4 regions of the Micromonospora sp. NPDC005174 genome follow, and region 1 is predicted to be linked to each of the others. Evidence: riboswitches for the same ligand, from Rfam matches in the RefSeq annotation. Region 1 holds a riboswitch; each other region holds the start of a gene.
What was found. Region 1 has a riboswitch for cyclic di-AMP ahead of ABZU91_RS17900 (hypothetical protein). Riboswitches for the same ligand answer to the same signal wherever they lie in the genome.
Positions count from the first base shown of each region.

Region 2: linked by a shared signal. The riboswitch ahead of ABZU91_RS02365 (transglycosylase family protein) and the one ahead of ABZU91_RS17900 (hypothetical protein) in region 1 are both predicted to bind cyclic di-AMP.
Region 3: linked by a shared signal. The riboswitch ahead of ABZU91_RS07010 (hypothetical protein) and the one ahead of ABZU91_RS17900 (hypothetical protein) in region 1 are both predicted to bind cyclic di-AMP.
Region 4: linked by a shared signal. The riboswitch ahead of ABZU91_RS20820 (NlpC/P60 family protein) and the one ahead of ABZU91_RS17900 (hypothetical protein) in region 1 are both predicted to bind cyclic di-AMP.

Region 1 covers NZ_JBEXIJ010000015.1:37,811-45,453, reverse strand. The annotation lists gene ABZU91_RS17915 (AAA family ATPase) at 1-176, shown strand, start outside; gene ABZU91_RS17910 (cation diffusion facilitator family transporter) at 284-1,201, shown strand; gene ABZU91_RS17905 (SGNH/GDSL hydrolase family protein) at 1,309-3,144, opposite strand; cyclic di-AMP (ydaO/yuaA leader) riboswitch at 3,400-3,531, shown strand; gene ABZU91_RS17900 (hypothetical protein) at 3,585-4,604, shown strand; gene ABZU91_RS17895 (hypothetical protein) at 4,695-5,222, shown strand; gene ABZU91_RS17890 (SRPBCC family protein) at 5,269-5,721, opposite strand; gene ABZU91_RS17885 (hypothetical protein) at 5,852-6,037, shown strand; gene ABZU91_RS17880 (STAS domain-containing protein) at 6,053-6,415, opposite strand; gene ABZU91_RS17875 (hypothetical protein) at 6,805-6,948, shown strand; gene ABZU91_RS17870 (hypothetical protein) at 7,086-7,493, shown strand.
Region 2 covers NZ_JBEXIJ010000002.1:53,768-61,410, forward strand. The annotation lists gene ABZU91_RS02345 (M28 family peptidase) at 1-1,469, shown strand, start outside; gene ABZU91_RS02350 (hypothetical protein) at 1,603-2,109, shown strand; gene ABZU91_RS02355 (SDR family oxidoreductase) at 2,207-2,905, opposite strand; gene htpG (molecular chaperone HtpG) at 3,100-5,016, shown strand; cyclic di-AMP (ydaO/yuaA leader) riboswitch at 5,238-5,408, shown strand; gene ABZU91_RS02365 (transglycosylase family protein) at 5,408-6,085, shown strand; gene ABZU91_RS02370 (hypothetical protein) at 6,160-6,507, opposite strand; gene dinB (DNA polymerase IV) at 6,628-7,643, opposite strand, start outside.
Region 3 covers NZ_JBEXIJ010000004.1:119,322-126,964, reverse strand. The annotation lists gene ABZU91_RS07015 (carbonic anhydrase) at 1-630, shown strand, start outside; gene ABZU91_RS07010 (hypothetical protein) at 709-1,731, opposite strand; cyclic di-AMP (ydaO/yuaA leader) riboswitch at 1,735-1,866, opposite strand; gene ABZU91_RS07005 (heavy metal translocating P-type ATPase) at 2,558-4,519, shown strand; gene ABZU91_RS07000 (metal-sensitive transcriptional regulator) at 4,524-4,820, opposite strand; gene ABZU91_RS06995 (copper ion binding protein) at 4,916-5,125, shown strand; gene ABZU91_RS06990 (hypothetical protein) at 5,140-6,090, shown strand; gene ABZU91_RS06985 (heavy metal translocating P-type ATPase) at 6,103-7,643, shown strand, end outside.
Region 4 covers NZ_JBEXIJ010000019.1:461-8,103, forward strand. The annotation lists gene ABZU91_RS20785 (dihydrofolate reductase family protein) at 1-457, shown strand, start outside; gene ABZU91_RS20790 (dihydrofolate reductase family protein) at 491-1,135, shown strand; gene ABZU91_RS20795 (hypothetical protein) at 1,282-1,932, shown strand; tRNA gene ABZU91_RS20800 (tRNA-Gly) at 2,007-2,080, opposite strand; gene ABZU91_RS20805 (zinc metalloprotease) at 2,283-3,266, shown strand; gene ABZU91_RS20810 (pyridoxamine 5'-phosphate oxidase family protein) at 3,344-3,892, opposite strand; gene dcd (dCTP deaminase) at 3,970-4,548, shown strand; gene ABZU91_RS20820 (NlpC/P60 family protein) at 4,609-5,649, opposite strand; cyclic di-AMP (ydaO/yuaA leader) riboswitch at 5,662-5,798, opposite strand; gene ABZU91_RS20825 (N-acetylmuramoyl-L-alanine amidase) at 6,034-7,643, shown strand, end outside.

The DNA of each region.
Region 1 (7,643 bases):
CCGCGACGCGCCTCCAGGTGGTGACCAGCCTGGAGGCCAAGGGCATGGAGTACGACGGAGTCGTGCTGGTCGCCCCGAGCGAGATCCGGGCCGATCCGGGCTCCGGCGTGCGCACGCTCTACGTGGCGCTCTCCCGTGCCACCCAGCGGCTCACCACCGTCGACCCGACCGCCTGAGTGTCGCGTTGGCGGTGTCCGTGGGCGGGCCCGTCCTTACACTTGCACACATAGCGATGTGAGCATACATTTGACCCGGTCCCGGGCGGCGTCGGAGGGTGGGTTTCGTGGGAGCAGGTCATGACCACCACCACGGGTCGGTCGCCAACGCCGCCCACCAGCATCGGGGACGGCTCTGGGCCGCCTTCGGACTGCTCGCCGCCCTGATGGTGGTCGAGGCGGTCGCCGCCTTCCACACCGGCTCACTGGCCCTGCTCTCCGACGCCGGGCACATGTTCACCGACGTGCTCGGCATCGGGATGGCGCTCGCCGCCATCACCGCCACCCGACGGGCCACCGGCGATCCGCAACGCACGTTCGGGCTCTACCGCCTCGAAGTGCTCGCCGCCCTGGCCAACGCCGCCCTGCTCTCCGGCGTTGCGGTCTACGTGGTGATCGAGGCGATCGGCCGGTTCGGGAACCCGCACGAGGTGCTGAGCGGCCCGATGCTCGTGGTGGCCGTCCTCGGACTGCTCGCGAACGTGATCGCGTTCGCGCTGCTGCGCACCGGCGCGCGGGAGAGCATCAACCTGCAGGGCGCCTATCTGGAGGTGCTGGGCGACCTGCTCGGCTCCATCGGCGTGATCGGTGCGGCCCTGCTCATCGCGGTCACCGACTGGTGGTGGGCCGATCCGCTGGTCGCGGTCGCCATCGGGGTGTTCATCCTGCCGCGCACCTGGCGGCTCGGGCGCGCCGCCGTCCGCATCCTGGTGCAGGCCGCCCCGGAACACCTCCAGGTCACCGCCGTGCACGACCGACTGGCCGCGGTGCCCGGTGTGGTCGAGGTGCACGACCTGCACGTCTGGACGCTCACCTCCGGCATGGAGGTGGCCTCCGCGCACCTGACCATGGCACCCGGCGCGGAGGTCGGCGCGGTGCTCACCGCGGCGCGTACCGCCCTGCGGGACGACTTCCGCATCGAGCACGCCACGTTGCAGATCGAGCCCGGGGCCGCCCCGGGCGTCTGCGGCTCCGTCGAGTGGTGAGGTCGTCCACGGTCAGCCACGACAGGGCAGCGCCGGGGTCACCGCCCCGCGCGAGGCAGGGACGGTGACCCCGGCGATGCCGCCCCACCAAGGAGGCGGTGGCACGGTCAGGAACGCGTACCGACAGCGGCGGCGAAGATGTGCAGGGTGGGGGTCCCCGCCTGCACGGGAGCGACGCCCGCGACCGGCAACGTCACCCGGGCGACGGTCTTGCCCGAAGCCAACGGCACGGTGACACCGAACACCGCGCTCGGGCTGTCGTACCGCGTGTTGCCCTGCCGGTTCTGGTAGGCGGCAACGGCCACCAACGTGGTGGGCGCGGCGGGCGTCGCGGTCACGAACCAGTCCGGCGACGTCAGGGTGAACGCCTGCGTCGTGCCGTCGGTGTACGTGATCGTGCCGGTGCCGGTGCCCTGGCCGTGAGCCGCCGAGAAGAGGAACGCGAGGGTGTTACCGGAACCGGACACCGTGACGGTCTGGCCGGTGGCGATGACGTTGTCCAGCTGGCCGGTACCGGCGCTCGACGGCCACGTGAGCTTGACACCGTTGAGGGTGACAGTCGCACCGCGGACCAGCTTGGCAGTCGCCAGAGCCTCGGCGGAGAAGCTCGCGCCCCCGCCGTCGAAGTCCGCCGGATTGGTGTTGGCGTCGGCGGAGACCGCCACGTTGTTGACCGCCTGGGCCAGGGTGAGCGGCGTCGGAACCGGTGCGCCGGCACCGAACAGGGTGAGCGGGATGGCGTTCGCCATCGCCTCCATACCCAGGTCGTTGGGGTGCAGGTGGTCGCCCGAGTCCATGTCCGACCGGAACTTCGTCGGTGCGGACGGGTCGTGGGTGGCGGCGTCGAAGTCGACGTACGCGTCGCAACCGGAACCCGAGCTACGGACGAAGGTGTTGTATTCGCTGCGTGCGGTCTCGTGGGACGCGGACCAGGCCCAGTGCCCGTTGAACGGGGTGAGGGTGGCGCAGTAGAAGGCGATGCCGGCGCCGTGGGCCTTGGCGATGAGCTGCCGGAGTCCGTTGATCAGTTGCGTGCCGGTCGGCTCCCGGCCGCTGGCCAGGTCATTGATCGGGTTGTCCGCGAAGATCACGGACCGTACCCCGGACCGGCCGAGAACGTCCCGGTCGAAGCGGTCCAGCGCGCTCGGCCCGGTCCCGACACCCAGGAGCTGGTTGCCCGCGATGCCCTCGTTGAGCACCCCCACCGTGCGGCCGGACGCGTTGAGGCGGGCCGCCAGCAGGTTCGGGTACCGGTGGTTGGTGTTGTAGGACGAGCTGTGCCCCTCGGTGATCGACGCGCCCAGGGTGACCACCGCGCCCGTCGCGGCACTGTTGATCACCTCCAGGTCGGAGACGATGAAGTAGCTGGAGAACTGCTGGATCACCGACAGCGACTGGGCGCCGACGACGTTGCCGTTGGCCATGTACTGGTCGGAGAAGGCGAACTGCTTGCTGGAGACGTTCTCGGCCCTGGTGGGCGCGTAGAAGCTGATCGCCACGTCGGACTCGGCGAGCACCTGGAAGGACACCGGGTCGCTGACCGCCTCGCCGCCGGCCGGGATGGTCACCGACGACTTCCCACCGAAGGTCACCGCCTTGTCGGTGGACAAAACGATCGACGAGCCGGAGGACCGACGCGCCACGTGGAAGTCCTGCAGCGTCAGCGCCTTGGTGTTGAACACGTTGGACAGCCGAAGTCGGGCCTGTGTGCCACCGATGCTCGTGCGCACGATCTGGCGGGTCGTGGTCTGCGCCGGGAAGACCCCACCGGCATTCTCGTACGCCGTCGACCAGGTACCGGTCCACCCGTCGGCTGCGGTTGCGGTTGCGGTTGTTGCCGTGGTCGTGGCGGACGCCGCCGCGCCGCCCGTACCGGGCTGAATGACGGCGGCCGCGACGAGCACGGCAACCGTCGAGACAACCAACGATCTGCGAAGCTTCACTACTAGATCCATCCTGATAAGTCGATTGGCCACTCGGCCCAAACAAAAAAACCCTACCGGCAGCGTGAGCAGTACAGGAGGTCCCCGAAACGGGACGCACGCTCCAGCACCCATGAGCCGCGAGAGGGACCTCAGGGCAGACCATCGACCGATGGTGGCGGCGGAGACACCTTCCGTCACATTGACTACAACCAGCCCCAGGGATACCGGTAAGCTCGGTCCCGGCCTCCACCCGGCGGCGCCTCCCGGCGCCGGTGGTGGCCGCCGCCTAATCGCCCGACAGGGCGAACCGGGGAACCATGTTCCTGGGGTGCATCCGCGTCAGCGGTAGGGATCTTCCGTCCCGAACCCGTCAGCTAACCCGGTCGGCGGCTGACGGAAGGACATGCGTAGTGGCACCAGCACGACCACCCGCCGCCCGACTCGCGGCCCTGATCGTCATGATGGTCACTCTCGGCATCGCGCTCCCGGTGGGCGCCGCCACCGCCGCTCCCCCCGGCGGCCTGCGGGCCGCCGCAGCGCCCGACAGCGACGAGGAGGGCGGCACACCCGCGCTGCGGGCCCAGCTCGATGCGGCCAGCAAGGGCTACCTGGACGCGAAGCGCGCCCTGGACACCTCAGTCCAGCGGCAACAGCAACTCGCGGTCAAGCTGAAGACCACCGAGGCCGAGATGACCGTCCGCACCGGCAAGGTCGGCGAGATCGCCGGCGTCGCGTACCGGACCGGCCGCCTCGGCACCGTCTCGGCCCTGCTGAACAGCAACACTCCCGAGGGCTTCATGGACCGGGCGGCCGCGCTGGACGTGGTGGCCGCCAACGAGGACCGGGTGCTGCGGGACCTGCACACCATCAGGGCCGAGGCGAACCGCACCCGCGTCGCCCTCGACGGCGAGATCCGTGAACAGCGCAAGCAGGTCGAGGTGATGGCCAAGCGCAAGGAGCAGGCCGAGCGGGCCCTGACCGTCGCCACCACGAAGGCGCGCACCACCGCCGCCGACACCAGCTCCAACCGCGGCACCTCCACCGCCAACGCCCAGCCCGCCCCGCGCAACTCCAACGGCTCCTGGCCGTCCGAGTCGTGCAGCATCGACGACCCCACCCCGGCCAGCGGCTGCATCACCCCCCGCACCCTGCACGCGCTCAACCAGGCCAAGGCCGCCGGCTTCACCCACTACGTCTCCTGTCACCGCTCCGGCGGCTCCGGCGAGCACCCCAAGGGCCGGGCCTGCGACTTCGCCGCGGCGAAGGGCGGGTTCGGCGGGGACGCCAGCGGTGCCGACAAGACGTACGGCAACAACCTGGCCGCGTACTTCATCCGCAACGCCGACCGGCTCGCGGTGCTGTACGTGATCTGGTACCGCCAGATCTGGCTGCCCAGCAGCGGTTGGAAGTCGTACAGCGGGGCGGGTGGCGACCCCTCCAGCGACCACACCAACCACGTACACCTGTCGGTGTACTGACCGGGACCGTCCGGGGTACGTCAGCGGGCGTACCCCGGACGTCGTCGGCGGTCGGACGACGACCGCGGGCCGGGCCGGGAGCATTCCGGTATGCCGAGAATCGCGCCCGCCACCCGCAAGGCACTGCTCACCCTGCACCTGGTCACGTCCCTCGGCTGGCTGGGGACCGACCTGGTGCTGCTCACTCTCGGCATCGCGGCACAACGCGGCGCCGATCCGAACGTGGTCTACCCGGTCGCCAGGCTCGTCGGCACCGTGCTCTTCGCGCCGCTGAGCGTGCTCGTCTGGCTCGTCGGCGTCGCCAGCGCCCTGCTCACTCCCTGGGGCCTGCTGCGCTACCGGTGGGTGCTCATCAAGCTCGTCATCACGACGGTGATGGTCGGGCTGGTGCTGTTCCTGCTCACCCCGAACCTGCGGGAGGCTGGCGCGCTGGGCGCCGCGCTACCCGCCCGGGGCCGCGCCGACCTGGTGATCGCGCCGGCGGTGTCGACCACCCTCATGATCATCGCGACGGTGCTCTCCACGTACAAGCCCTGGGGACGCCTACCCCGGCGCGGCACGGCGCAGGTGCGGCCCGCACGGGGCGCGGCGTTGGGTCAGGCGACAACCAGGAAGTAGTGGCCACGAGCCGCGTCGACGCCACTCCTTCCTGGATCGAGCGCGATCATGCCGCGTGCGTGTCCAGGACCGTGGCGAGGCGTGCCGCCAGGGCGAGGTGGGCGGCCCGGGCCTGGCGGAAGGCGTACCGGAACAGGGGTGTCGGCGCCCTCAGGGTGATGTCGACGTCGATGCGGATCAGCCCGTCCGAGTCGGCACGCAGCCGGGTGTGGTTGCGCACGGTGGTGGCCGGCCACTGGCGGGCCACGGTGACGATCTCGTCGAGTTCACTGACCAGCACGTCCGCCTGGTAGGTGGTGCGAAAGCGCAGCGGGCCGGCCGCCAGCCTGTCGTTGATCGTGTAGCTGGCGCGGGCGCCCGGACGAGGCGCCACCTCGCGGACCCGGATGATCAGGGGATGCAGCTCACCCTGAAGCGTCAGGTCGCTCAACAACGCCGCCGCCTCGGCACGTGTGCAGCGGGCCTGGACGGTGTAGCTGAAGGTATCGCTGCTGAGCACACCGTCTCCCGACGTCGCTGGTCGCACGATGGTCCCGTACCCCCGCCCGGCTGGCATCGGCCGGACGGACACCGTGCGTTGTCCCGGTATCCGCGCAGCGTTCCCACCACGGCCGGCTGATGGGGACGCCGTGGTCCGCGATTCCGGCAGCGGCGGGTACGTGCACGACGGGCGGGACGACTCCCGGCAGGAGGTCGTGGACGTGCCCGATGAGCGCCTGAGTCGCCACGAGCTGGACGAGGTGTACAACCTGGCGCTCGGGGCGGTGACCGAGGTGACCGACGTGGACCTCACCGGTCTGGACGAGCAGTCCTGACGGTGGTGGCCGCACTCAGGCGCCGGGAAGCACCTCGCGGGTGGCGGCTCCGGCGAAGTAGGGCTCCGGCGCGCCGAAGAGACCGAGCAGGCCGGTCACCCAGAGCTGACGGTGCACGAACCGACTCGGCTCGGTGACGACCAGCTTGACGCCGCTGACCTCGGCGGTCTGGAAGCCGGCGACCATGGCGCTGATGCCCACGGAGTCGATGAAGGTGACCAGCCTCATGTTCAGCTCGATGCGGAGCGGCCGGCTCTTGGCCAGCACCTCCGCAATCGCCTCACGAACCTCGTACGCTGTGTCGACGTCGATCTCACCCCGTGGGGCGATCTCGACGACACCACCGGACAGGACCGACTTCACGATCGACAGGCTCACGCGAGCACCTCCACCCGCCCGTCCCCCGGGCGCCTCATCAGTACGCGGGCCGCGACCGAGAGTATTCCTCCAACGGCCTCGGTCGCCACCCCTCGGGATGAGCAATTCACGGATCCGGGCGCACAAAGTCGCCCATATCCCCACTTTTCGGCATCTGATCATTCAATACTTTTCGTTATCTGATCAGTCGACCATCGGTCGGAACCGACGCGTCGCCGGACCAGGGTAGCGGTCGCGGCGCGGCGAGCCCGACATCCGTCCCGCCCCGCACGCCCGTCCCGGCCTGGGCTCGGCGTGTCGCACAGCCCAGCGCGGTGCGACCCGGCCAGGTGCTTGCCGGCGCTGTCTAGCATCGGCCGGGGCACCCACCGTGACGGAGAGGACCTTCGATGATCAAGCGACTGGCCGGGCTGGCCGGCGTCGGTCTCCTGCTCGCCCTCGTACTGGCCTGCGGTTTCGGCGGCGGAGACGACGATGACGACGACGATGACGACGATTTTGCACGTGGCGTGGCCGCAGTGGCGGTGCGCTGACCCGGCCGCAGGGTACGCCGGACCGGGTTTGCGCCGGACCGGCCTGGGGCACTGCGCAATCAGCGAACCGTGTCGCGCTGGACGGACGCCGAGGTCCGAAGTGGCCGGCGGCTTCGGCACCTGAGGAGGTAACCACGATGTTCGGAACGAACCTGCTGGACCGGCGCAGCAAGCCGGAGCGGATTGCGGACCAGGCGTGGGAGCAACTGCTCTCCGCCGTCAGCTCCGCGGGAGACAGTGTCCTGGACACCGCGCGGTCGGCCCGTCGCAGCAGCGGCGACCTCGCCGACGGCGCCGGTGACCTGGTGGGCTCGGCGGCGGAGGAGGCACGGCGTCGCGCCTCGCGCGCCTTCGACGCGCTTGCCGGCCGCCAGCCGGCGCTGCCGTGGACGCTGCTGATCGGCGCCGCGCTGGTCGGCGCGGCGGTCGGCTGGGCCGTCGGCTCCGCCGCCCGCGCAGCCGGCAGTCGAGACGACCGCGCGGTGGACGACGTCGAGTTCGTCGACGTCGACCGCCCCAACTCCCCCGTCGGCCTGGACGACTAGGGCGTTTGTCGAAGTCCTCGGTCGAGCCGAGACCGGCCAAGGGCTCTGACACACGCCCTGGCACACGGTGAGCGAGCGGGCCCCGTCGACATCGCGTCGGCGGGGCCCGCTCGCATCGGGTGGCGGTGCTGGGCCGGTGGCTTGTGCCCG
Region 2 (7,643 bases), on a different contig from region 1:
CCGGCTACACCGTCACTGAGCAGTACTGCTCCAGCTGCACGTACCCCTCGAACAACCTCATCGCCGAGTGGCCCGGCGGCCCGTCCGACCAGGTGGTCATGTTCGGCGCGCACCTGGACAGCGTCTCGGCCGGTCCGGGCATCAACGACAACGGGTCCGGCTCGGCCACCCTGCTGGAGAACGCCCTGGTCCTCGCCGCGCAGAACCCGACCGTGACGAAGAAGGTCCGGTTCGCCTGGTGGACCGACGAGGAGCAGGGCCTCAACGGCTCCCGCTTCTACGTCAACTCGCTCAACTCCACCCAGCGCGGCTACATCAAGGGCTACTACAACTTCGACATGGTCGGCTCCACCAACGGCGGTTACTTCATCAACCGGGTCAGCTCGACCACGGCGGCGCCGCTGAAGGCGTACTGGGACTCGCTGGGGCTGCAACCCGAGGAGAACGTCGAGGGTCAGGGCCGCTCCGACGACTACTACTTCCAGCAGGCCGGCATCCCCACCTCCGGGTACGCGGCGGGCGCGAGCGCCCGCAAGACCAGCAGCCAGGCGGCCAAGTGGGGCGGCACGGCCAATTCCGCCTACGACTCGTGCTACCACCGTTCCTGCGACACCACCGCCAACGTCAGCGCCACCGTGCTGAACCGGGCCGCGGACGGCGTCGCGTACGCGCTGTGGCAGCTCGCCGTGGGCAGCGGCACCCCGACCAACGACTTCTCGCTCGCGGTCAGCCCCACGGCGCTCACCGTCGCCCGGGGCGCCAGCGCCAGCGCGACGGTCAGCACCGCGACCACCTCCGGCTCCGCGCAGACGGTCAGCCTCAGCGCGTCCGGAGCGCCCAGCGGGGTGAGCGTCTCCTTCAGCCCGTCGTCGGTGACCTCCGGCGGGTCGGCCACGGTGACGCTGACCGCGTCGTCCAGCGCCACCACGGGCACGGTGACCGTCACGGTCACCGGCACCGGCTCGGTCACCCGGACCGCCAGCCTCACCCTCACGGTCACCGGCACCGGTGGCTGCGCCGGCGGCCAGGTGATCGGCAACGGTGGCTTCGAGAGCGGCACCACGCCGTGGACCGCCTCCTCCGGCGTGATCACCAACTCCGGTAGCCAGCCGGCCCGGACCGGGTCGTACAAGGCGTGGCTCGACGGGTACGGCAGCAGCCATACCGACACCCTGTCCCAGTCGGTGACCGTGCCGGCCGGCTGTTCCAGCTACACGCTGTCGTTCTGGCTGCACGTGGACACCGCCGAGACCACCGGCTCCACCGCGTACGACAAGCTGACCGTGCAGGTGGGCTCGACCACGCTGGCGACGTACTCGAACCTGAACGCCGCCTCCGGCTACGCCCAGCGCACGTTCAGCGTGGCCGGGTTCGCGGGCCAGACGGTGACGTTGAAGTTCACCGGCACCGAGGACTCGTCGTTGCAGACCAGCTTCGTGATCGACGACGTGACGCTTCAGGCCAGCTGAGGGATGTCGGGTGGGGGTGGCGGTCACACCGCTCCCACCCGACATCTGGTCATGACCATCGATCTCTGGTAGAAATCTTTCAAGGCCGGCCCCTGATTCGCAGAATTCCGCCCCTCACGCGAACGGGAGTGCCATGTCACCCGACCGATCCACCCTGCGCCGCCGCGTGCTCACGCTGCTGGTGGCCACCCTGGCGACGCTCTGTGCCGCGTTCGGCCTGGCCGCGCCGGCCTTCGCCATCATCCACTCCAGCGCCACCTCGCAGCTGCGCGCCGCCGGCATCTCCTGGACCTCCAGCGGCAACTGCAGCGACCGCAACGTCTCCACCTGCACCTCGTTCGACGGGGTCCGGCAGGCCACCATCGACGGCATCATCACCTTCAAGCGGGCCAGCGGCTGCGCGGTCACCGTCACCGCCGGCACCGAGGTCGGGCACGCCGGGGGCACGTACAGCCACTGGAACGGCTACAAGCTCGACATCGCGCTGAGCACCTGCATCCAGAACTACATCTCGGCGAACTACACCTATGTCGGTTACATCTCCGGCTTCGGTTACCAGTACCGGGCCGCCTCGGGCAACCTCTACACCAAGGAGGGCAGCCACTGGGACATCCTCTTCTACAGCTGCGGCGGCTGCTGAGCGACGGATGTCGAGCCGGTGCGTGGGTGGAGCTGGCCGCGTAACCGAGGACGGGCCGCCGCCGGATGCTCCCGGCGGCGGCCCGTGGTGTCCACGGTCAGGGGAGTTGCGGGTAGAGCGCGGCGACCCCGCCGGCGAGCCCGCCCTGCACCTGTCGGCTGATGTCGTCGGAGACGATCTCGTACGCGTCGGCCTCGATGCCGTCGACGGCGAGCCGGGCGATCACCGCCGGGTCCGACTTGGCGCCCGTGATGGTCGCGGCCATGTCGGTGTCCATGTAACCGACGTGCAGGCCGGCGACCCGGACGCCCCGCTCGGCGAGCTGGAGGCGCAGCGCGTTGGTCATCGCCCACTCGGCGGACTTCGCGGCGCCGTACGCCCCGTGCAGGGGGAAATTCACCCAGGACAGCACGGAGAGCACGTTGAGGACCGTGCCGCCGCCGTTGCCGGCGATGACGGGGGCGAAGGACCGGATCATCGACAGGCTGCCGAGGTAGTGGGTCTCCAGCTCCAGCCGGATCAGGTCCAGGTCGCCGTCGAGGAGGTCCGCCCGGCTGTCGATGCCGGCGTTGTTGACCAGGAGGTTCACGTCACCGGCCAGCTCGGCGGCGGCGGCCACCGACGCGGGGTCGGTGATGTCCAACCGGACCGGCGTCACGCCGGGCAGGTCGACGCTGTCGGGGTTGCGGGCGCCGGCGTAGACGGTCGCGCCCCGGGAGACGAGTTCGGCGGCCAGGTGCCGGCCGAAGCCCCGGTTGGCGCCGGTGACGAGGGCGGTGCTTCCAGCGATCTTCATGGGGTTGCTCCAGGTTCGTGGCGGGGCTTGTCGCACCGAACGCTATCCGGCTGGCTTCTGTTGAGCAAAGTCAGCTAGGTCACGCGCCGGGCGCACGGGAATCGGGAATACGACCCGGAGGCGCACACGTGTACGCCGGTGACGGCTCGTATCCTTTGCGCGAACCTCCGCACGAGCCGAGAAGGGGAGACGGTGTGAGCAACCAGGCCGAGACGTTGGAGTTCCAGGCCGAGGCGCGTCAGCTCCTGCAGCTGGTCGTCCACTCGATCTACTCGAACAAGGACGTCTTCCTGCGGGAACTCATCTCGAACGCGTCCGACGCCCTGGACAAGCTGCGGCTGGCGACGCTCGTCGACAAGGATCTCGTCGCCGACACCGACGACCTGCACGTCGCCATCGAGGTCGACCGGGACGCCCGCACGCTGACCGTCCGGGACAACGGCATCGGGATGAACCGCGACGAGGTGGTCCGGCTGATCGGCACCATCGCCAAGTCCGGCACCGCCGAGCTGCTGCGCCAGCTGCGCGAGTCCGCCGACGCCCGCGCCTCGCAGGAGCTGATCGGGCAGTTCGGCGTCGGCTTCTACGCCGCGTTCATGGTCGCCGACCGGGTCACCCTGCTGACCCGCAAGGCCGGCGAGACCGGCGGCACCCGCTGGGAGTCCGCCGGCGAGGGCACCTACTCCGTCGAGGCCGTCGACGACGCGCCGCAGGGCACCTCGGTGACCCTGCACCTCAAGCCGGTCGACACCGAGGACAACCTGCACGACTACACCGCCGAGTGGACGGTCCGCGAGATCGTCAAGCGCTACTCCGACTTCATCGCGTGGCCGATCCGGATGACCGTCGAGCGTCCGGGCGCCGAGGGCGAGGCGGCCACCAGCGAGGTGCAGACCCTCAACTCGATGAAGGCGCTCTGGGCGCGCTCCCGCGACGAGGTCGACGCCGCCGAGTACAACGAGTTCTACAAGCACGTCAGCCACGACTGGGCGGACCCGCTCGAGGTCGTGCACATGAAGGGCGAGGGCACCTTCGAGTACGAGGCGCTGCTGTTCCTGCCCAGCCACGCCCCACTGGACATGTTCTCCCCGCAGGGCCGCCGCGGCGTCCAGCTCTACGTCAAGCGCGTGTTCATCATGGACGACTGCGAGGCGCTGGTCCCGACATACCTGCGCTTCGTCAAGGGTGTCGTCGACGCGCACGACCTGTCGCTGAACATCTCCCGCGAGATCCTCCAGCAGGACCGGCAGATCCAGATCGTCCGCCGCCGCCTGGTCCGCAAGGTGCTCGCCACGGTCAAGGACCTGAAGGCCAACCACCCCGAGCGCTACCGCACCTTCTGGACCGAGTTCGGCGCGGTGGTCAAGGAGGGGTTGATCGACGACACCGACAACCGCGACACCCTGCTGGAGATCCTGTCGGTCGCCTCCACCCACGACGCGGCGGAGCCCACCGACCTGGCCGGCTACGTCTCGCGGATGAAGGACGGCCAGACCGACATCTGGTACGCCACCGGCGAGTCCCGGGCCACCATCGAGAACTCCCCGCACCTGGAGGCGTTCCGGGCCAAGGGTCACGAGGTGCTGCTGCTCACCGACCCGGTCGACGAGGTGTGGATCGAGCGGGTCGGCGAGTACGACGGCCGGCCGCTGCGCTCGATCGCCAAGGGCCAGGTCGACCTCGACACCGACGAGGAGAAGCAGCAGGCCGAGGCCGAGCGCGAGCAGCAGCGGCAGGAGTTCGGCGCGCTGGTGCTGTGGCTCGGCACGACCCTCGCCGACAGTGTCCGGGAGGTCCGGCTGTCGTCGCGGCTGACCACCTCGCCGGCCTGCGTGGTGGGCGACGCGCACGACCTCACGCCGACGCTGGAGAAGATGTACCGGGCGATGGGGCACGAGGTCCCCACGACCAAGCGGATCCTGGAGATCAATCCTGGTCACCCGCTGGTCGCCGGGCTGCGCAAGGCCCACGAGCAGGGCGACTCCTCGGAGGCGCTGACCGAGACCGCCGAGCTGCTGTACGGCCTGGCGGTCCTCGCCGAGGGCGGTGAGCTGGCCGATCCGGCACGCTTCACCCGTACGCTCGCGGACCGGCTGGCGCGCACTCTCTGATCACCCCCGGCCGGCGGACCCGATCCGGGGGTCCGCCGGCCGGTTGGCAGGTGGACGTCGACCCTGATCGGAAACGGTCCATCATGGTCGGTGCACAGGTGGACGTCGTCCGCAACCGCTGGCCGGAGCGCCCCGCGTAGGCCGGTGAACAACTTCACAAGCGGTGGGCGACCGTCACCGACCGTGCCTACCGTCGGTCGGGTCCACCACCGTGGACGCCGCGACCGGCAACGCCAAATCCTGCCCCCGGTCGTCGGAAACAGAACCCGGGCAGGAGCGGGGGACCCAACGTTCCTCGGTGCATGTCACCTCGGGGTGAAGCCGCCACCGTGCGGCCGGGCTCCTCGGCCCGAACCCGACAGCTCACCTCGCCGGCGTGGAGGAACGAACCATGACGTCTGCGTACACACCCCGTCATCGACGGGTCACCACCCGCCGCGTCGCCGTCGGCACCCTGGCCGTCGGCGCGGTCACCGGCGCCGTCGCCCTCTTCGGCCCGGCGGCTCCGGCCCAGGCCGGCGTCAACTGGGACGCGGTCGCCCAGTGCGAGTCCGGCGGCAACTGGAAGATCAACACCGGTAACGGCTACTACGGCGGGTTGCAGTTCTCCCAGGGCACCTGGGCCGGCTACGGCGGCACGAAGTACGCCGCCCGCGCCGACCTGGCCAGCCGCGGGGAGCAGATCGCGATCGCCGAGAAGGTGCTCGACGGGCAGGGCATCGGCGCGTGGCCGACCTGCGGCCGCAAGGGCGGCTCGTCGGGCGGCTCCGCCACGACGTCGACCAAGTCCACCGCGAAGCCCTCGACGAAGTCGTCCACCGGCTCGTCGAAGTCCACCGCCGGCAAGGAGCGGTCGTCGCGGGGCGACCAGCCGGCGACCCGTAATCACGAGCGGACCGCCCCGGCGGCCAGCGGCGACACGTACGTGGTCAAGCCGGGCGACACCCTGTCGGAGATCGCCGAGCGGCACCGCCAGGCCGGCGGTTGGCAGGCCCTGTACGAGCGCAACCGGCAGCTGGTCGGCGCCGACCCGGGGCTGATCCTCCCGGGCCAGCGACTCGCTCTCTGACGCTCGACAGACGAACGCTCGGCCGGGTCACCGGCCGAGCGTTCGTTCGTCTGCTGGTCTCCGCGCGGTACGCGTCACGCCGCCGAGGCGGCCTTCCTCGGCTCGCGGCGCGCTGCCGCCTCGCCGTTCCAGCCCCAGCGCGGTGCCGGCGCGGTCGCCCAGCCGGTGCCGGCGGCGTCACCGTCGACGGTCATCTCGGCCGAGTCGGGGGTGCTGCGGGCCAGCCGCACCGACTGCTCGGCGCTCGTGCGGGCCGCGCACGGCCAGGCCTGGCCGGCGCACTGGAGATTGCGGCAGTGCCCCTCGTCGTCGGGCTCGTGGGCCTCGAGCACGTCGACCGCGAGCTGCCAGAGCAGCGGGTCGGTCACGTCGTGCGGGCGTTCGGCGCGGCGGCTCGATCGGTTGCTGGTGTCGTCGGACATGTGCCCCCCTCGTCAGGCTGTACCCCACAAGGGTCACCCGTCGGCTGCCGGCTAAACCGCCGACCTGCTGTGATGTGTCTCCTGTCGCAACTGGGCGCGTGGACACCGCACGCAGATCGGTCAATCCGGCAGCAGCGGCATCTCGACACCCGGCTCCCGGCCGAGCAGGACCGCACGGGTGAGCGCCGTCGAGCCGAACCGGTCGCGGACCGCGTCGACCGCTGCGTCCAACTCCGCGCCCGGGTCGCGGTGGAACGGCAACTCCGGCTGGACCGGACTGTCGTCCAGGTTGCCCACCGACACACCGATCAGCGTGACACCACGACCGTCGATCTCGAACCGGGCCGCCCGCAGCAACGCGCGCGCCGCGGCGAGCAGCGGCGTCGTGTCCGCGGTCGCCTTGCCGATGGTGTGCGAGCGGGTCGCCCGGCTGTAGTCGCCGAAGCGCAACCGCAGCACCACGGTGCGACCGGACCGCCCGGCCGCGCGCATCCGGCGGGTGACCCGGTCGACCAGACCGGCGAGGATGGCGTCCAGTTCCGCCGGGGCGTGCGGGGTACGACTCAGCGCGTGTTGGGCACCCATCGAGCCGCGTCGGCGACCGACCTGCACCGCGCGTGGGTCACGGTTGTGCGCCAGCGCGTGCAGGTGCCGACCGGCACCGGACCCGAGCAGCGACACCAGCGCGGCCTCACCGAGCCGGGCCACGTCGCCGACGGTACGGATCCGGTGCTCCCGCAGCTTCGCGGAGGTGACCGGGCCGACGCCCCACAACCGTTCGACCGGGAGGGGGTGCAGGAACGCCACCTCGGCGTCCGGTGCGACCACCAGCAGGCCGTCCGGTTTCGCCACCCCGCTGGCCACCTTCGCCAGGAACTTCGTGCGGGCCACACCCACCGTGATCGGAAGGTGGACCCGTTCACGGACCTCCCGGCGCAGCCGCGCCGCGATGTCGGCCGGTGACCCGACCAGCCGCCGCAGGCCGCCCACGTCCAGGAACGCCTCGTCGATGGAGATCCCCTCGACCAGCGGAGTGGTCTGCCGGAAGACCTCGAAGACCGCGCGGCTCGCCGCCGTGTACGCCGACATCCGAGGCGGCACCACGATCGCGTCCGGACACAGCCGGCGTGCCTGCT
Region 3 (7,643 bases), on a different contig from region 1:
TCGGTCACGACCGAGCCGGCCCGAGCGTACGCCGAGCTGGCCGCCGGCAACCTCCGCTTCGTCGGTGGAGCGCCGCGCCACCCCAACCAGGACGCCGGACACCGGGCCGCCGTGGCGGACGGGCAGCACCCGTTCGCGGTGATCGTCGGCTGCTCCGACTCCCGGCTGGCCGCCGAGATCATCTTCGACCGGGGCCTGGGCGATCTCTTCGTCGTCCGTACGGCCGGGCACACCACCGGGCCGGAGGTGCTGGGCAGCGTGGAGTACGCCGTGACCGTGCTCGGCACCCCGCTCGTGGTGGTGCTCGGTCACGACTCGTGCGGCGCCGTGCAGGCGGCCCGCGAGTCCGCCGCCACCGGCATCGCGCCCCCGGGGCACCTTTCCGCGGTGGTCGACGCCGTGCTGCCCAGCCTGCGGCGCGCCACCGCCGAGGGCGTGGACGACATCGACGGCATCGTCGACATCCACATCGCACAGACCGTCGAGACACTGCTCGAGCAGTCCCCCGTGCTGGCCGGCGAGGTGGCGCGGGGGCGGTGCGCGGTGGTGGGGATGTCGTACCGGCTCGCGGCCGGAGTGGTGCGGCCCGTGACCCCCGTACCGGCCGAGGCCGCGACGACCGACGCCTGACCCGGCCGGTCCGCACCGAACACGTCCGAGGGCCGCCCCGCTGAACGCGGGACGGCCCTCGGACTGCTGATCACCGGGTCAGAGCAACGACATGTGTACGTGGTCGGTGTGGTTCGACGGCCCGCTGTACGACTTCCAGCCGGTCGCCGGCATCCAGATCTGCCGGTTCCAGATCACGTAGTAGATGCCGAGCCGGTCGGCGTTGCGGATGAGGAATGCGGCCACGTTGTTGCCGTACATGCGGGTGTCGTTGTTGTGCCACGGGCTGAAGCCGCTCTTCTGCAGCGACCAGTCACAGGCGCGGCCCTTCGGGTGCTCGTACGGTCCACCGTTGCGGTGGCAGCCCACGAACCGGTTGAACCCGGCCCGCTTGACCTCCTTGTACGCGTGCAGCGTGCGCGGCGTGATGCAGCCTGAGGTGGTCGGGTCGTCCTCGCTGCACGACTGCGCCTTCCACTCGCCGTCGGCGGTGCGACCCGGGCCGATCCGGGCGACCGGCGAGATGGCGTCGACCAGGCCACCGGTGAAGCCCTGGCCGCCGACCAGCGCGAGCGCCTTGTCCGCGTCGCGCTTGTCCTTGGCCATCAGGGCGGTCTGCTTCTGCTGCTCCCGTACCTCCGCGTCGAGGGCCAGCTTGGCCTGCTCGGCGCGGGCCTTCACGGCGTTGACCTCGGCGAGCTTCTTCTCGTTGACCATGTTCATCTCGTCGAGCGCCGCAGCCCGTTGGACGAACGAGTCCGGAGCGTCGCTCTCCAGCAGCATCGCGATCGCGCCGACACGCCCGGTCCGGTACGACTGGGCGGCGATCTGCCCGACCTGCGGGGCCAGCGCCGCCAGGTCGGCCTTGGCCCGGTCGACCTCGGCCGCCAGTTCGACCTGCCGCTTCTTGGACTTGTCCAGCTTGGACTTGGCCGCCACGTAGTCCCGGTTGGTCTGCTCGATGACGTCATTGAGCAGCTTGGGCTCGTCGCCGTCCTCCTCGTGCCCGGACGGTGTGGGGGTCGTCGGGGCGGCGTGGGCCGGGAGGGGCCCGGCGAGCACGGTCAGCGCGGCGAACACGGCCACCACGGGCGTCAACCAGCGGCGTAGGGGTGCCGTCACAATCTTCCCTTCCGTCGACCGCCGACCGGGTTAGCTGACGGGTTCGGGGCGGAAGTGGCCCCTACCGCTGTCGCGGATTCACCCCACGTACCTGGGTCCCCGGCTCGCCGGTTGGCGATTGGGCGGTGGCACCGCAGGCGCCGCTGCGCGCCTTCGTCGGTGACCGGCAGCGAGGTTACCCGAGAGTCCACCGCCTGAGCTACGTCCCGATGCCGACTAAAAGCGTCATTTCGCCATGGCGTTGAGTGACCAGTGACGCGGTTCTCAGGGCGGGTGCCCGATCCGGTCACGCTGAGGAGTGTCACCATGCCGTATCCGTGCTCCTGTTCGGCTCTGGCCACCCGGTGGCGGCGGTGGATGGGGAAGCGCCGTCTCGCGGCCACAGCACCAGCGCGACGACGACGGTTAATGCGAGACTCCCAACGATCCGGTGCGGGGTACGTGCCGGCGGGCCGTCCGGTTCAGCTCTGCGGGACGAACGCGGTGCCGAGCGCCGCAATTCGCGGGCTGACGATTCGGCGATCACGGAACGTGACCGGCGGGCCCGGTTGGCGGGCAGCGGCGCGCGACCGGGACGACACGGGCGCCCTACTGTTCGGCGGGATCGGAGGGGTCATCGTCGCAAGATGCTAACCAGCGCGCCTGGGTGTCGCAGGTCGTGGCGGAGTGTCGGACGGTCGAACCGCTGACACCGCCCCGTCGGGGGCGGGAGGGTGGAGTCATGCCCGCGCCACCGCCTGACCCCGAGCACCACCGGCACACCGCGCCGGCGACGGACCACCGCCGGCACGCCGGGCACGACCGGCACGCCGGGCACGACCCGGCGATGTTCCGTCGCCGGTTCTGGGTCTGTCTGGTGCTCACCGTGCCGGTGGTGCTGAGCAGTCACCTGGTGGTGGACCGGCTCGGGCTCCGGCTGGACGTGCCGGGTCGCTCCTTGGTGGGGCCGGTGCTCGGGTCGGTGGTGTTCCTCTGGGGTGGCTGGCCGTTCCTGGTCGGCGCGGTACGGGAGGTGCGGGATCGCACGCCCGGCATGATGCTGCTGGTCGCGATGGCGATCACAGTGGCGTACGCCGCGTCGCTGGCCACCAGCCTGGGTGCCTTCGACCTGGACTTCTGGTGGGAGTTGGCGGCGCTGGTCACCATCATGCTGCTGGGGCACTGGCAGGAGATGAAGGCCATCGGGCAGGCCCGAGGGGCTCTGGCGGCACTGGCGGCGTTGTTGCCCGACGAGGCCGAGCGCGTGGTGGCGGACGGGCAGGTCGAGCGCGTGCCGGTGGGCGCGCTGAGGGTCGGCGACGTGGCGCTGGTCCGCCCCGGAGGTCGGGTACCTGCCGACGGTCGGATCGTCGACGGCGACGCCGAGTTGGACGAATCGATGATCACGGGCGAGTCGCGCCCGGTCGCCCGGTCGGTGGGCGAACGGGTGGTTGCTGGCACGGTCGCCACCGACTCGGCGATCCGGGTCCGGGTCGAGGCGCTGGGCGACCAGACCGCGCTCGCGGGCATCCAGCGCATGGTCGCGGAGGCGCAGCGCTCGGGAGGGCAGGCCCAACTGCTCGCCGACCGGTTCGCCGCCGCGCTGTTCTACGTGGCCACCGGTATGGCCGTGCTCACCCTTGTGGTCTGGACCGCGCTCGGCGAGCCCGACCAGGCGGTGGTGCGTACCGTGACCGTTCTGGTGATCGCCTGCCCGCACGCGCTGGGCCTGGCCATCCCGCTCGTCGTCGCGCTCTCCACGGCGTCGGCGGCGCGGGGCGGGATCCTGGTCAAGGACCGGATGGCGTTGGAGCGCATGCGGACCGTCGACGCGGTGCTCTTCGACAAGACCGGCACGCTGACCCGGGGTGGGCATGCGGTCACCGACCTGGTGACGGCCCCCGGGGTGGGGCGGGACGAGGCGTTGCGGACGGCCGCCGCTGTGGAGTCCGACAGCGAGCATCCGCTGGCCTGGGCGATCGTGGCGGCGGCCGGGCCGGGCGGCCCGGCGCGGGCTGTCGACTTCCGGTCGCTGCCGGGCCGCGGGGTGCGGGCCACCATCGACGGTACGGAGTACGCGGTGGGCGGACCGGCCCTGCTGCGGGAGCGGGGCGGGCCGCTGCCGGACGATCTGCGGGAGGCGACCGGACGCTGGTCGGCACGCGGTGCCGTGGTGCTGTACCTCCTGCGGCTTCCGGACACCGTGCTCGGGGCGTTCGCGCTGACCGACGAGGTACGCCCGGAGGCCCGGCAGGCCATCGCCGAGCTGCGGGCCGCCGGCGTCCACACCCTCGCCATGATCACCGGGGACGCGCGGTCGGTGGCCGAGTCGGTGGCCGCCGACCTCGGTTTCCGGGCCGGCGTGGACGAGGTCTTCGCCGAGGTGCTGCCGGCAGACAAGGACAGCTGGGTGGCGGAACTCCAGCGGCGCGGACTGACGGTGGCGATGGTCGGCGACGGGGTGAACGACGCGCCTGCGCTGGCCCGCGCGGACGTGGGCATCGCGATCGGGGCGGGGACCGACGTGGCGATCGAATCCGCCCAGGTGGTGCTTGCGTCGTCCGATCCGCGCGGTGTCGGTGCCGTGCTGAGGCTGTCCCGGGCGTCGTACCGCAAGATGCGGCAGAACCTGGCCTGGGCCGCGAGCTACAACGTGGTGGCGCTGCCGCTGGCGGCCGGGGTGCTCGCCTGGGCCGGGGTGGCGTTGAGTCCGGCGTTGGCGGCGGTGCTGATGTCCGCGTCCACGATCGTGGTGGCGCTCAACGCCCAGTTGCTGCGCCGGGTACGCCTCGAACCGGAGCGGGAGTGACGGCTCAGCCGCGCTTCATCAGTCGGCCGACGGCCGCCATCATCTCGCTGGCCATCTCGTCGGCCCGGCCCTCGGCCGCCCCCTCGTGCATGCAGTGCCGGGCGTGCCCGTCGAGCAGGCCCAGGGCCACCTTGTCGAGCGCGGCCTGGATCGCGGAGATCTGGGTGAGCACGTCGATGCAGTAGCGGTCCTCGTCGACCATCTTCTCGATGCCCCGGACCTGCCCCTCCACGCGGCGGAGCCGCGCGAGCAGTTGGTCCTTGCTGGCGGTGTACCCGCGGATCGGGGTGGGTGCGGTCATAGCGACGAGAATAGCGTACCCCTGGGGGGTATGGTAACGTCCCTTCCTGCCGGGATACCCCCACCGGGTACCGGTACGATGAGAGGAGCGGTTCGATGGTCGACACGACGTACCAGGTGCGGGGTATGACCTGCGGGCACTGCGTCAGCGCGGTCAGCGCCGAGGTGGGCGCGATCGCGGGCGTGCGTGACGTGCGGGTCGATCTCGCCGCCGGTCAGGTCACCGTCAGCAGCGAGCAGCCCGTGGACACCGAGGCCGTCCGGGCGGCGGTCGACGAGGCCGGCTACGACCTCGTCGAGGCGTGAGCGGAGGGCCCGGGATGACCACGGTGACCAGGTTGGGCGCCTTCACCCTCGGCCTTGCGGCGATCTTCGGCGCGGCCTACGCGGTCGGTCGGGTGGTCGACCCGGCCGACCCGGTCGCGCAGAGCGTGCCCGAGGTCGTCCGCACCCCGGGCCCCACCACGAGTGACGAGACCTCCGACCTCGTTCCCGGCGGGTTGCTCGTCTCCGATCGGGGCTACACGCTCGAACCCGTCGTCGCCCCGTCCGGCGAGTTCGCGTTCCGGATCGACGGGCCGGACGGTCGGCCGGTGACCAGGTACGACGTGGCGCACGACAAGCGGATGCACCTGATCGTCGCCCGCCGGGACCTGTCCGGCTTCCGCCACGTCCACCCCGACCTCGCCCCGGACGGCACCTGGCGGGTCGACACCCCGCTGGCCGGTGCCGGGCAGTGGCGGGCGTTCGCCGACTTCACCCCGACCGGGGGCGAGCCGTTGACCCTCGGCGTCGACGTGGCCGTCCCCGGCGAGCCGACCGAAGCGCCGCTGCCCGCCCCGGCGACCAGCACCACCGTCGACGGTTACACGGTCACCCTGGCCGGCGCGCCGCAGCCGGGCCGCACCTCGGCGCTCACCCTGACGGTGAGCCGCGCCGGGCAGCCGGTCACCGACCTGGAGCCCTACCTGGGGGCGTACGGGCACCTGGTGGCGCTGCGGCGGGGTGATCTCGCGTACCTGCACGTGCACCCGGATGGGACTCCTGACGACGGACGCACACCGCCCGGCCCCGCCGTCACCTTCCTCGCCGAGGTGCCCTCGTCCGGCACCTACCGGCTCTACCTCGACTTCCAGCACGGCGGGCGCGTGCACACCGCCGAGTTCACCGTGGTCGTCGGCACCTCCACCACCACGACCGCGCCCACCCCGAGCGGACCCGCGCCGACCGGGAGCGCCGACCACGGCACCCCCGGGCACGGGCACAACTGACGGGACCAGACGATGACCACCACCAGCAGACCGCTGCCCGAGGCACCGAACCGGATCGAACTGGCGATCGGGGGGATGACCTGCGCCGCGTGCGCCGCGCGGGTCGAGAAGAAGCTCAACCGGATGGACGGGGTCAGCGCCACCGTCAACTACGCCACCGAGAAGGCGACCGTCCGGTACGCCGCCGACGTCACCCCGGACGACCTGATCGAGACCGTCCAGAAGACCGGTTACACGGCTGCGCTGCCGGCACCGCCGACCGCCGAGCCGCCGATGGAGGACCCGCTGCGCCTGCCGCGTACCCGGCTGTGGGTCTCGGCGGTCCTGAGCGTGCCGGTGGTCCTGCTCGCCATGGTGCCACCCTGGCAGTTCGACTACTGGCAGTGGCTCTCGCTGACGCTGGCCGCCCCGGTGGTCGTGTGGGGTGGGCTGCCGTTCCACCGTGCGGCCTGGACCAACCTGCGGCACGGCGCGGCCACCATGGACACGCTGGTCTCGCTGGGCACGCTCGCCGCGTTCGGGTGGTCGCTCTGGGCGCTCTTCCTCGGTGACGCCGGCATGCCCGGCATGACCCACCCGTTCCGCTTCGCCATCAACCGCAGCGACGGCGCCGGCAACATCTACCTGGAGGCGGCCGCCGGGGTCACCGTGTTCATCCTGGCCGGTCGGTACTTCGAGGCCCGGTCCAAGCGGACCGCCGGCGCGGCCCTGCGCGCCCTCCTCGAACTCGGCGCGAAGGAGGTGGCGGTGCTGCGGGACGGGGTGGAGACCCTGGTCCCGGTGGACCGGCTCGCCGTCGGTGACCGGTTCGTGGTCCGCCCCGGCGAGAAGATCGCCACCGACGGTGTGGTCGACGAGGGCACGTCCGCCGTCGACGCGAGCATGTTGACCGGCGAGTCGGTGCCGGTCGAGGTCGCACCCGGCGACGCCGTCGTCGGTGCCACGATCAACGCGGGTGGCCGGCTGATCGTCACCGCCACCCGGGTCGGTGCGGACACCCAACTGGCTCGGATGGCCGACCTCGTCGAGCAGGCGCAGAGCGGCAAGGCGGCCGTGCAGCGGCTCGCCGACCGGATCTCCGGGGTGTTCGTGCCGATCGTCATCGCCCTGGCCGTGGGCACCCTCGGCTGGTGGCTCGGCACCGGTGCCGGCCCGACCGCCGCGTTCACCGCCGCCGTAGCTGTGTTGATCATCGCCTGCCCGTGCGCCCTGGGCCTGGCCACCCCGACCGCGCTGCTGGTCGGCACCGGTCGAGGCGCCCAGCTCGGTGTGCTGATCAAGGGGCCGGAGGTGCTGGAGTCGACCCGCCGGGTGGACACCGTCGTGCTGGACAAGACGGGCACCGTGACGACCGGCCGGATGACGCTGGTGGGCGTGACGCCGGCCAGCGGCGAGGACCGGGAGGAACTGCTCCGGCTCGCCGGCGCGGTGGAGGCCGCCTCCGAGCACCCGATCGCCCGGGCCGTCGCCGCGGGCGCGGCTGAGGCGGGCGAGCTGCCCGCGGTGACCGGCTTCGCCAACCTCGAAGGGCTGGGCGTGACCGGCACGGTCGA
Region 4 (7,643 bases), on a different contig from region 1:
GGCCGACGGCGGCGAGGTGCCCTGGGGTGCGGAGCCACCGTTCCGCGCACCGGTCTTCGTCGTCACCCACCGACCCCGCGAAACCCTGCTGCGCGGCGGCGGAACCAGCTTCACCTACGTCACCGACGGGGTGGCCAGCGCGGTCGAGCAGGCGCGCGCCGCAGCCGGTGGCAAGAACGTCGCCGTGGCCGGCGGCGGCAGCCTGGCACGCCAGGTGCTCAAGGCCGGCCTGCTCGACGAGTTGGAGCTGCACGTCGTACCGGTCGTGCTCGGCACGGGCCTGCGCCTGCTCGACGCCGACCTCGACCTCGGCGACAAGGAGGCGATCGAGCTGACGCCGACCCGGGTCATCCACACACCGCAGGTCACCCACATCCGGTACACGGTCAACGGTCGCGCCCCGCTCGTGCTCGACGACCGGGGTCGGGGCGGCGGAGCCACGGCGACCACCAACTGACCTGCGCTTCCATCGATCCCACGAGGAGTTCGCATGCCACAGCTACTACGGGTGCAGTGCTTCAACGTCTCGCGCGACGGGTTCGGAACCGGGGAGGGACAGAGCCTGGAACGGCCCTTCGGCCACGCCGACCCCGCCCCGCTGTTCTCCTGGCGTGCCGCCACCGCCAGCTTCGTCTACCGCACCGAGCCCGGCGGCACCCGCGGCCTGGACGACTACCTGACCCGCGACGCCGAGCACAACATCGGCGCGGAGATCATGGGCCGCAACAAATTCGGCCCCCAGCGCGGGCCGTGGGAAAACCACGAATGGCAGGGGTGGTGGGGAGACAACCCGCCGTTCCACACGCCGGTCTTCGTGCTCACCCACCACGTACGGCCGTCGTTCGCCCTGTCCGACACCACGTTCCACTTCCTCGACGCCAGCCCGGCCGAGGCGCTGGCCCGGGCGAAGGAGGCAGCCGACGGCCGGGACGTACGCCTGGGTGGAGGGGTGGCGACCATCCGTGCGTTCCTCGACGCCGACCTGGTCGACACCATGCACATCGCCGTCGCGCCAGTCGACCTGCACCGGGGCGAACGGTTGTGGGAGAGCCCTGACGAGCTGCTCGACCGCTTTCACCTGGAGTCGGTGCCCAGCCCCAGCGGAGTCACCCACCTGCTGTTCTGGAGGCGGTGACGCAGACGCCGGGCTTCTAGCAGGCTGCACGTGAAGCCCGGGTAAATCGATCACCTTGAGTAACAATTCCATCACATGGAGTTGTGCACCCCTGCGTCTGGGTAACTCGGCAGTAGAAAGAAACTCACCCCTGCAGGGGAGGAACGATGACGCGGGACAAGACCACCCAGGACAGGACCACCAGGCCCAAGACCATCAGGGACAACAAGGCCGCGATGATCGGGCTTGTCGGCGTGGTCGCTGCTGCTGCCATCGGGGCACTGATCGCCGGAATCTTCGCCCTGTTCGAGCCGGACAAGGGCAGCGGGGACACGGTCAACAACAGCCCTTGCGGCGTGATCAAGGGCAGTCAGATCAACTGCAACAATCCGCAGGGTGAGCCGCTACCCACGACGAATCAGGCTCCCACCGGAACCGGGCCGTGGCCGTTTCGGACCGTCAATACCTGGGGTGAGAGCGGCGTCGACATGGGAGCGGTCGTGCGCCCCTGCAAGGAACAGGACTGCGGTTGCGACCCTACGGTCAAGTGCCGGCTGGGCGTGGCGAAGGGCAATACCACCGTGTACGCCCGATGCCTGGCTCACTCCGACTTCACCGGGGTGCCGGGCGAGGTTCAGGACACGGTCTGGTTCAAGATTGCCTGGCCCAACAACAAGCTGAAGGCGACCCAGGTGTTCGCCCCCACCGCTCACGACCAGTACTCCGGATGGGTGAAGGGCTCGACGCTGGAGCCCGAGGGGCACAACGGCAACATCCCCGTGTGCCCCGCCGAGCCGCGTGTCGAGCCCTTCAACTGACCGGACGATCTCAGCACGGTCCAGAACGACGGAAGCCCTGGGGGGACATGTGTCCTGACCAGGGCTTCCGTGCGTGGAGCGGGTGACGGGAATCGAACCCGCACTGTCAGCTTGGGAAGCTGATGTTCTGCCATTGAACTACACCCGCGAGCGGCACCACTGTACCCGAGTCGTCGCGCCCGTGCACCCAGCCACCCCCGCGCGCCAGCTGACCACGCCCACCGCGAAGAAGTTTCCAGACGGCAACATATGGCCGTTCTCAAATGCATCGATGGGTTGTAACGTCTGCCACACGTTGCCAGCCATGGCGTGACACACCCCCTGCCGCGCCGCCAGAAAGAGGTGGGCCCATGGGACTCCGTCCCAACCTGCTGACCCGGCGTGTCGCCGGTGTCGCGTCGACGACCCTCGCGCTGCTGCTCAGCACCGCTGCGGTGGGCGTCGTTCCGGCTGCTTCGGCCTCCTCCGCAGCGCCGGGCGGCGCCTGTTCGGGGCCGGCCGGCAGCCAGGCCAATGCCCGGGCGAAGCCCGGCGCCGCAGCCCTGCACGAGCCGAACGAGCTGACCGCCAAGCAGGTCCGCGAGCGGGACGCCGACCTTGCGGCGGCATTGCGTGAACGGGCCAACTACCGGGCCGGCGCCGGCGCGACGACGCTGGCCACCGTCACCATCCCGGTGGTGGTGCACGTGATCCAGGAGAACAGCACCCGGGCCGGCGGCAACATCCCGGACTCGATGATCACCTCGCAGATCAGCGTGCTCAACCAGGCCTACGCGGGCGGGACCGGCGGCGCGACCACCGCTTTCGCGTTCCGGCTCGACAAGATCAATCGGGTGACGAACACGTCCTGGTACCCGATCGTCGACGGCTCGTCCGCCGAGCGGTCGATGAAGTCGTCGCTGCGGGTCGGCGGCAAGAACACGCTCAACATCTACCTCGGTGAGCTGAGCGACGACCTGCTGGGCTGGGCGACCTTCCCGCAGCGCAACCTGAGCAGCATGGACGGCGTGGTCGTGCTGAACGAGTCACTGCCGGGCGGCACCGCCACCAACTACAACCAGGGCGACACCGGCACCCACGAGATCGGCCACTGGCTGAACCTCTACCACACCTTCCAGGGTGGCTGCGGCGGCTCCGGCGACGGCGTCAGCGACACCCCGGCCGAGGCGTCGCCTGCATACCAGTGCCCGACCGGGCGGAACACCTGCTCGGCGACCGGCCTGGACCCGATCACCAACTTCATGGACTACACCTACGACTCGTGCATGTACCAGTTCACGACGGGGCAGGCGAGCCGCATGCTGACCGCGTGGAACGCGTACCGCGCGGCGTAGCACCCCGCACGTACATCCGGTGCCGGCTCCCTCGTGACGGAGCCGGCACCGGCGTCTTTCCGAGGAACAGGCCGTGGTCAGGCGGCCGTGTACTGGACGTCACGGCTGCGGCGGGTCGGGCGCGTCTGCGGTACGGCCGGAGCCGCGACCGCCGCCGGCGGGCTCTGCGGATCGAGCCAGACCTGGACGGCCGGATGACCGACCGCGATGCCCAGGCCGTGCTGCTCACGGCGGGTCAGCATCGCCACGTCGACGGTGAACTCGAACAGCCGCCAGTCGACCCGTGGCTCCGCCCGGGCGCTCTGCGCCAGCCGGGCCACCCGAACCGGATCGGTGACCGGTCGGGCGCGGCCCGCCACGTACGCCTCGTCGTCGCTCTCCTCCGGCGGGAACGAGTGCAGCGCGTAGCGCCCGTCCCGTTCGAGGTCGCGGCGCTTCGGCGAGTCGATGATGAAGCAGAACAGACCCTCGTCGGTGATGACCGGGGAGACCGGGTGGACCCGGGGCCCACCGTCGGCGCGGACCGTGGCCAGGTAGCCGAAGCCCGGCCCGTACTGCTGCAGGAGAACGCGAATCCCATCGGCGAGGCGGGGCTCGTCGGCGGCGAAATCGGACCAGGAAGCCATGCGGGCATTCTATCGAACAAATGTACGAGGAGCGACCTCGACACGCTGGTCACCGCCCACCTCGCTAAGGTGGTCCGATGCTGCTCTCCGACCGCGACCTGGTCTCCGAGATCAAGGCCGGCACGCTGGGCCTGGAGCCGTTCGAGCCCACCCTGGTCCAACCCTCCAGCATCGACGTACGACTCGATCGGCTGTTCCGGGTCTTCAACAACCATCTCTACACCCACATCGACCCGGCCATGCAGCAGGACGACCTGACCTCGGTGGTCGAGGTGCCCGACGGCGAGCCGTTCGTGCTGCACCCGGGAGAGTTCGTGCTCGCCTCGACACTGGAGGTGATCTCGCTCGGCGACCAGCTCGCCGGCCGGCTGGAGGGTAAGTCCAGCTTGGGCCGCCTCGGCCTGCTCACCCACTCCACCGCCGGGTTCATCGACCCGGGCTTCTCCGGGCACGTGACGCTGGAGCTGTCCAACGTGGCGAACCTGCCGATCACCCTCTGGCCGGGCATGAAGATCGGCCAGCTCTGCATCTTCCGGCTGTCCTCGCCGGCCGAGCACCCGTACGGCTCGGTGGTCTACGGGTCGCGTTACCAGGGTCAGCGGGGGCCGACGCCGAGTCGTTCCTGGCAGAACTGGCGCGCCTGGCCGACGAGGTAGGAGACGACGAGGGCCCGCCGCGAGCGGATCGCGACGGGCCCCGACCGCGTCCCGCGTTTCTCAGCCGGGACGGCCGTAGCTGTGGATGGGCCCGTCGTCGGCCTTCTTCATCTTGACGGGCACCCCGGCCTGCGAGGCGTGCACCACCCAGCCGTTGCCGACGTACATGCCGACGTGGTGGATGTCGCTGTAGTAGAAGACGAGGTCACCGGGGCGCAGGTCGCCCTTGCTGACGTTCCTGGTCACCCGGCTCTGCGCGGCGGCGTTGTGCGGCAGCGACACACCGGCCTTCGCCCAGGCGGCCAGCATCAGCCCGGAGCAGTCGTACGACTCCGGCCCCTCGGCGCCCCACACGTACGGCTTGCCGATCTGGGCGCAGGCGAACTTCACCGCGATGCCGGCAGCGCCACCCGGATAGCTGGCCGGGCAGGGCGCCGGACGCAGCGGACCGCCGCCGCCGTTGCCGTACACCTTGAGGCGCTGCTTCTGCAGCCGGTCGATCTCCTCGTTGATCTGCTTCTTCTTCGCCGCCAACTGCGCCTCGGTCCGGGTCAGCTGGGCGACCATCTCGTCCAGCGGCGCCTTCTGCCGGGCCAGCTCGTCGCGGAGATCGGCGACCTGCCGGACGTCCTGCTGCTGGTTGTGGGCGAACCGGTCGAGCATCTCGAGTTGCCCGACCACCTCACTCGGCGAGCGGCTGCCGAGCATCGTGTTGACGGTCGACAGGTTCTGGCCCATGTACGCCCGTACGGCCAGCGCGCTCACCTTGTTCATCGCGGCGTCGACCTGGCGCTCCAGGGGCGCGATGCGAGCGGCGAGCGTGTCGGCCTGCTTGCGCTTGAGGGCCAGGTCGGCTCGGGTGGCGTTGTGCCGCTCGATGATCGGTTCGAGCTTGTTCCAGTCGGCGTCGATCTGCCGTTCGATCTCGGCGACGGACGGGTCGGCCTGGGCCACCGTGGCGCTGCCCGTCAGGACGACGGCGACGCCGACCAGGGCGGCGAGTGCGGTGGTGAAGCGGGACCAGCGTGGGCGCGGCGCGATCGACGTCGGGTCGGCCGGAGCCGACCGCTCGGACGACGGCCGCGGGGCATCAAGGGCCACCGGGTTCCGTACTCCTTCTTCCTGACCGCCTACCGGGTTAGCTGACGGGTTCGGGCGGGAAGTGGGCGCCCTACCGCAGTGGCTGCGGATTCACCCCAGGGAAACGTGGGTCCCCGGCTCGCTCGGAAGCGACTCGGCGGTGTCGGTCCGTTACCGCCCGGGATGGGCAGACCTGCTACCGGGCCGACAAATGACCAGAGTAGAGACGGCCGTTACCGATCCGCAACCCACGCGTCCGTGACACTCCGTACCGATTGGAGCGGGCCGCCGAGCGTAGGTGAAGGTTTCTTTCTGCATGTTTTGAAACATGGAAAGGTATTGACGTGGACTCCCGTGCGGCGCGAAGGTGACCGCACTGACACCAGTTCACATGTAGGGGGTTCGATGAAGCGTCCGACCCTGCTCGCCGTCGCGGTCCTCACCGCCACAGCGGCCGTACCACTGCACACCGGCCCCGCCTCCGCTGCGCCCGCCGCCGACCGCCAGCAGCAGTACGCTGCCGCGGCGACCGAGTACGGCGTCCCGATCGACGTGCTGCTCGGCGTCTCCTACCTGGAGTCCCGCTGGGACAGCAACGCCGGTACGCCGAGCACCAGCGGCGGCTACGGCCCGATGCACCTGACCGATGCCCGGCACGTGACCGCTCTGCCCCGACGCGGCCACCACGACGCCCCGGGGGAGGACCCGCGTGGCGACGACTCCCGCCACGCTCTGACGCCCGCCCCGGCCGCCGACCCCGCGCCGCCCACCGCCGCCCTGCAGACCGTGGACGCCGCCGCCACGCTGACCGGGGCCACGACCGAGGCGCTGCGCACCGACGCGACGACGAACATCCGGGGCGGGGCGGCGCTGCTGGCCGCGTACCAACGGGAGGTGGGCGCGCCCGTCGGCGCCGGCACCGACCCGGCCACCTGGTACGGCGCGGTGGCCCACTACGCCGGCGCGGACAGCGCCGATGCCGCGGCGGCCTTCGCCGACGAGGTCTTCACCACGATCGGCACCGGCCAGACCCGAGTGACCGACGACGGCCAGCGGGTCACGCTGCCGGCCCGCGCCGTACGACCCGAGCGATCCTGGCTGGACCGGCTGGGCCTGCGGCGACTCGCTCGCCCGGACGGACTGGAATGCCCGCCCACGGTGTCCTGTGAGTGGATCCCCGCCCCCTACGCGGCGTTCGGCGACGGCGACTACGGCAACCACGATCTCTCCGACCGGCCCGCCCGGCAGAAGATCGAGTACATCGTCATCCACGACACCGAGGCGAGTTGGGCGACCACGCTCCAACTCGTCCAGGACCCGACCTATGTGAGCTGGCACTACTCGCTTCGCTCGGTGGACGGGCACGTCGCCCAGCACGTCCGGACCAAGGACGTCGCCTGGCACGCCGGCAACTGGTACGTCAACGCCAAGTCGATCGGGCTGGAACACGAGGGCTTCGCCGCGCAGGGCACCTGGTACACCGAGGCGATGTACCGGACCTCGGCGAAGCTCGTCCGGCACCTCGCGCTGCGGCTGGGCATCCCGCTGGACCGCCAGCACATCATCGGCCACGACAACGTGCCCGGCACCACCGCGGCGACCGTGCGGGGGATGCACTGGGACCCGGGGCCCTACTGGGACTGGACGCACTACCTCGACCTGCTGCACGCGCCACGGCTCGACACCGGCACCCCGGCCACCGGGCTGGTCCGGATCGACCCCGACTACGCGACCAACCAGCCGGCGTTCACCGGCTGCGTCACCCCGGGGACGCCGTGCGCGCCGCGCGGCTCGTCGTCGGTGATCCTGCACACCGCGCCGTCGGCGGACGCGCCGCTGGTCAACGACATCGCGCTGCGTCCCGACGGCACCCCGGACACGATGGACGTGTCGGACCACGGCGCCCGCGCCTCCGCCGGCCAGACGTACGCGCTGGCCGGTCGGCAGGGCGACTGGACGGCCATCTGGTACCTCGGACAGCGGGCCTGGTTCCACAACCCGACATCCGCGCCGAC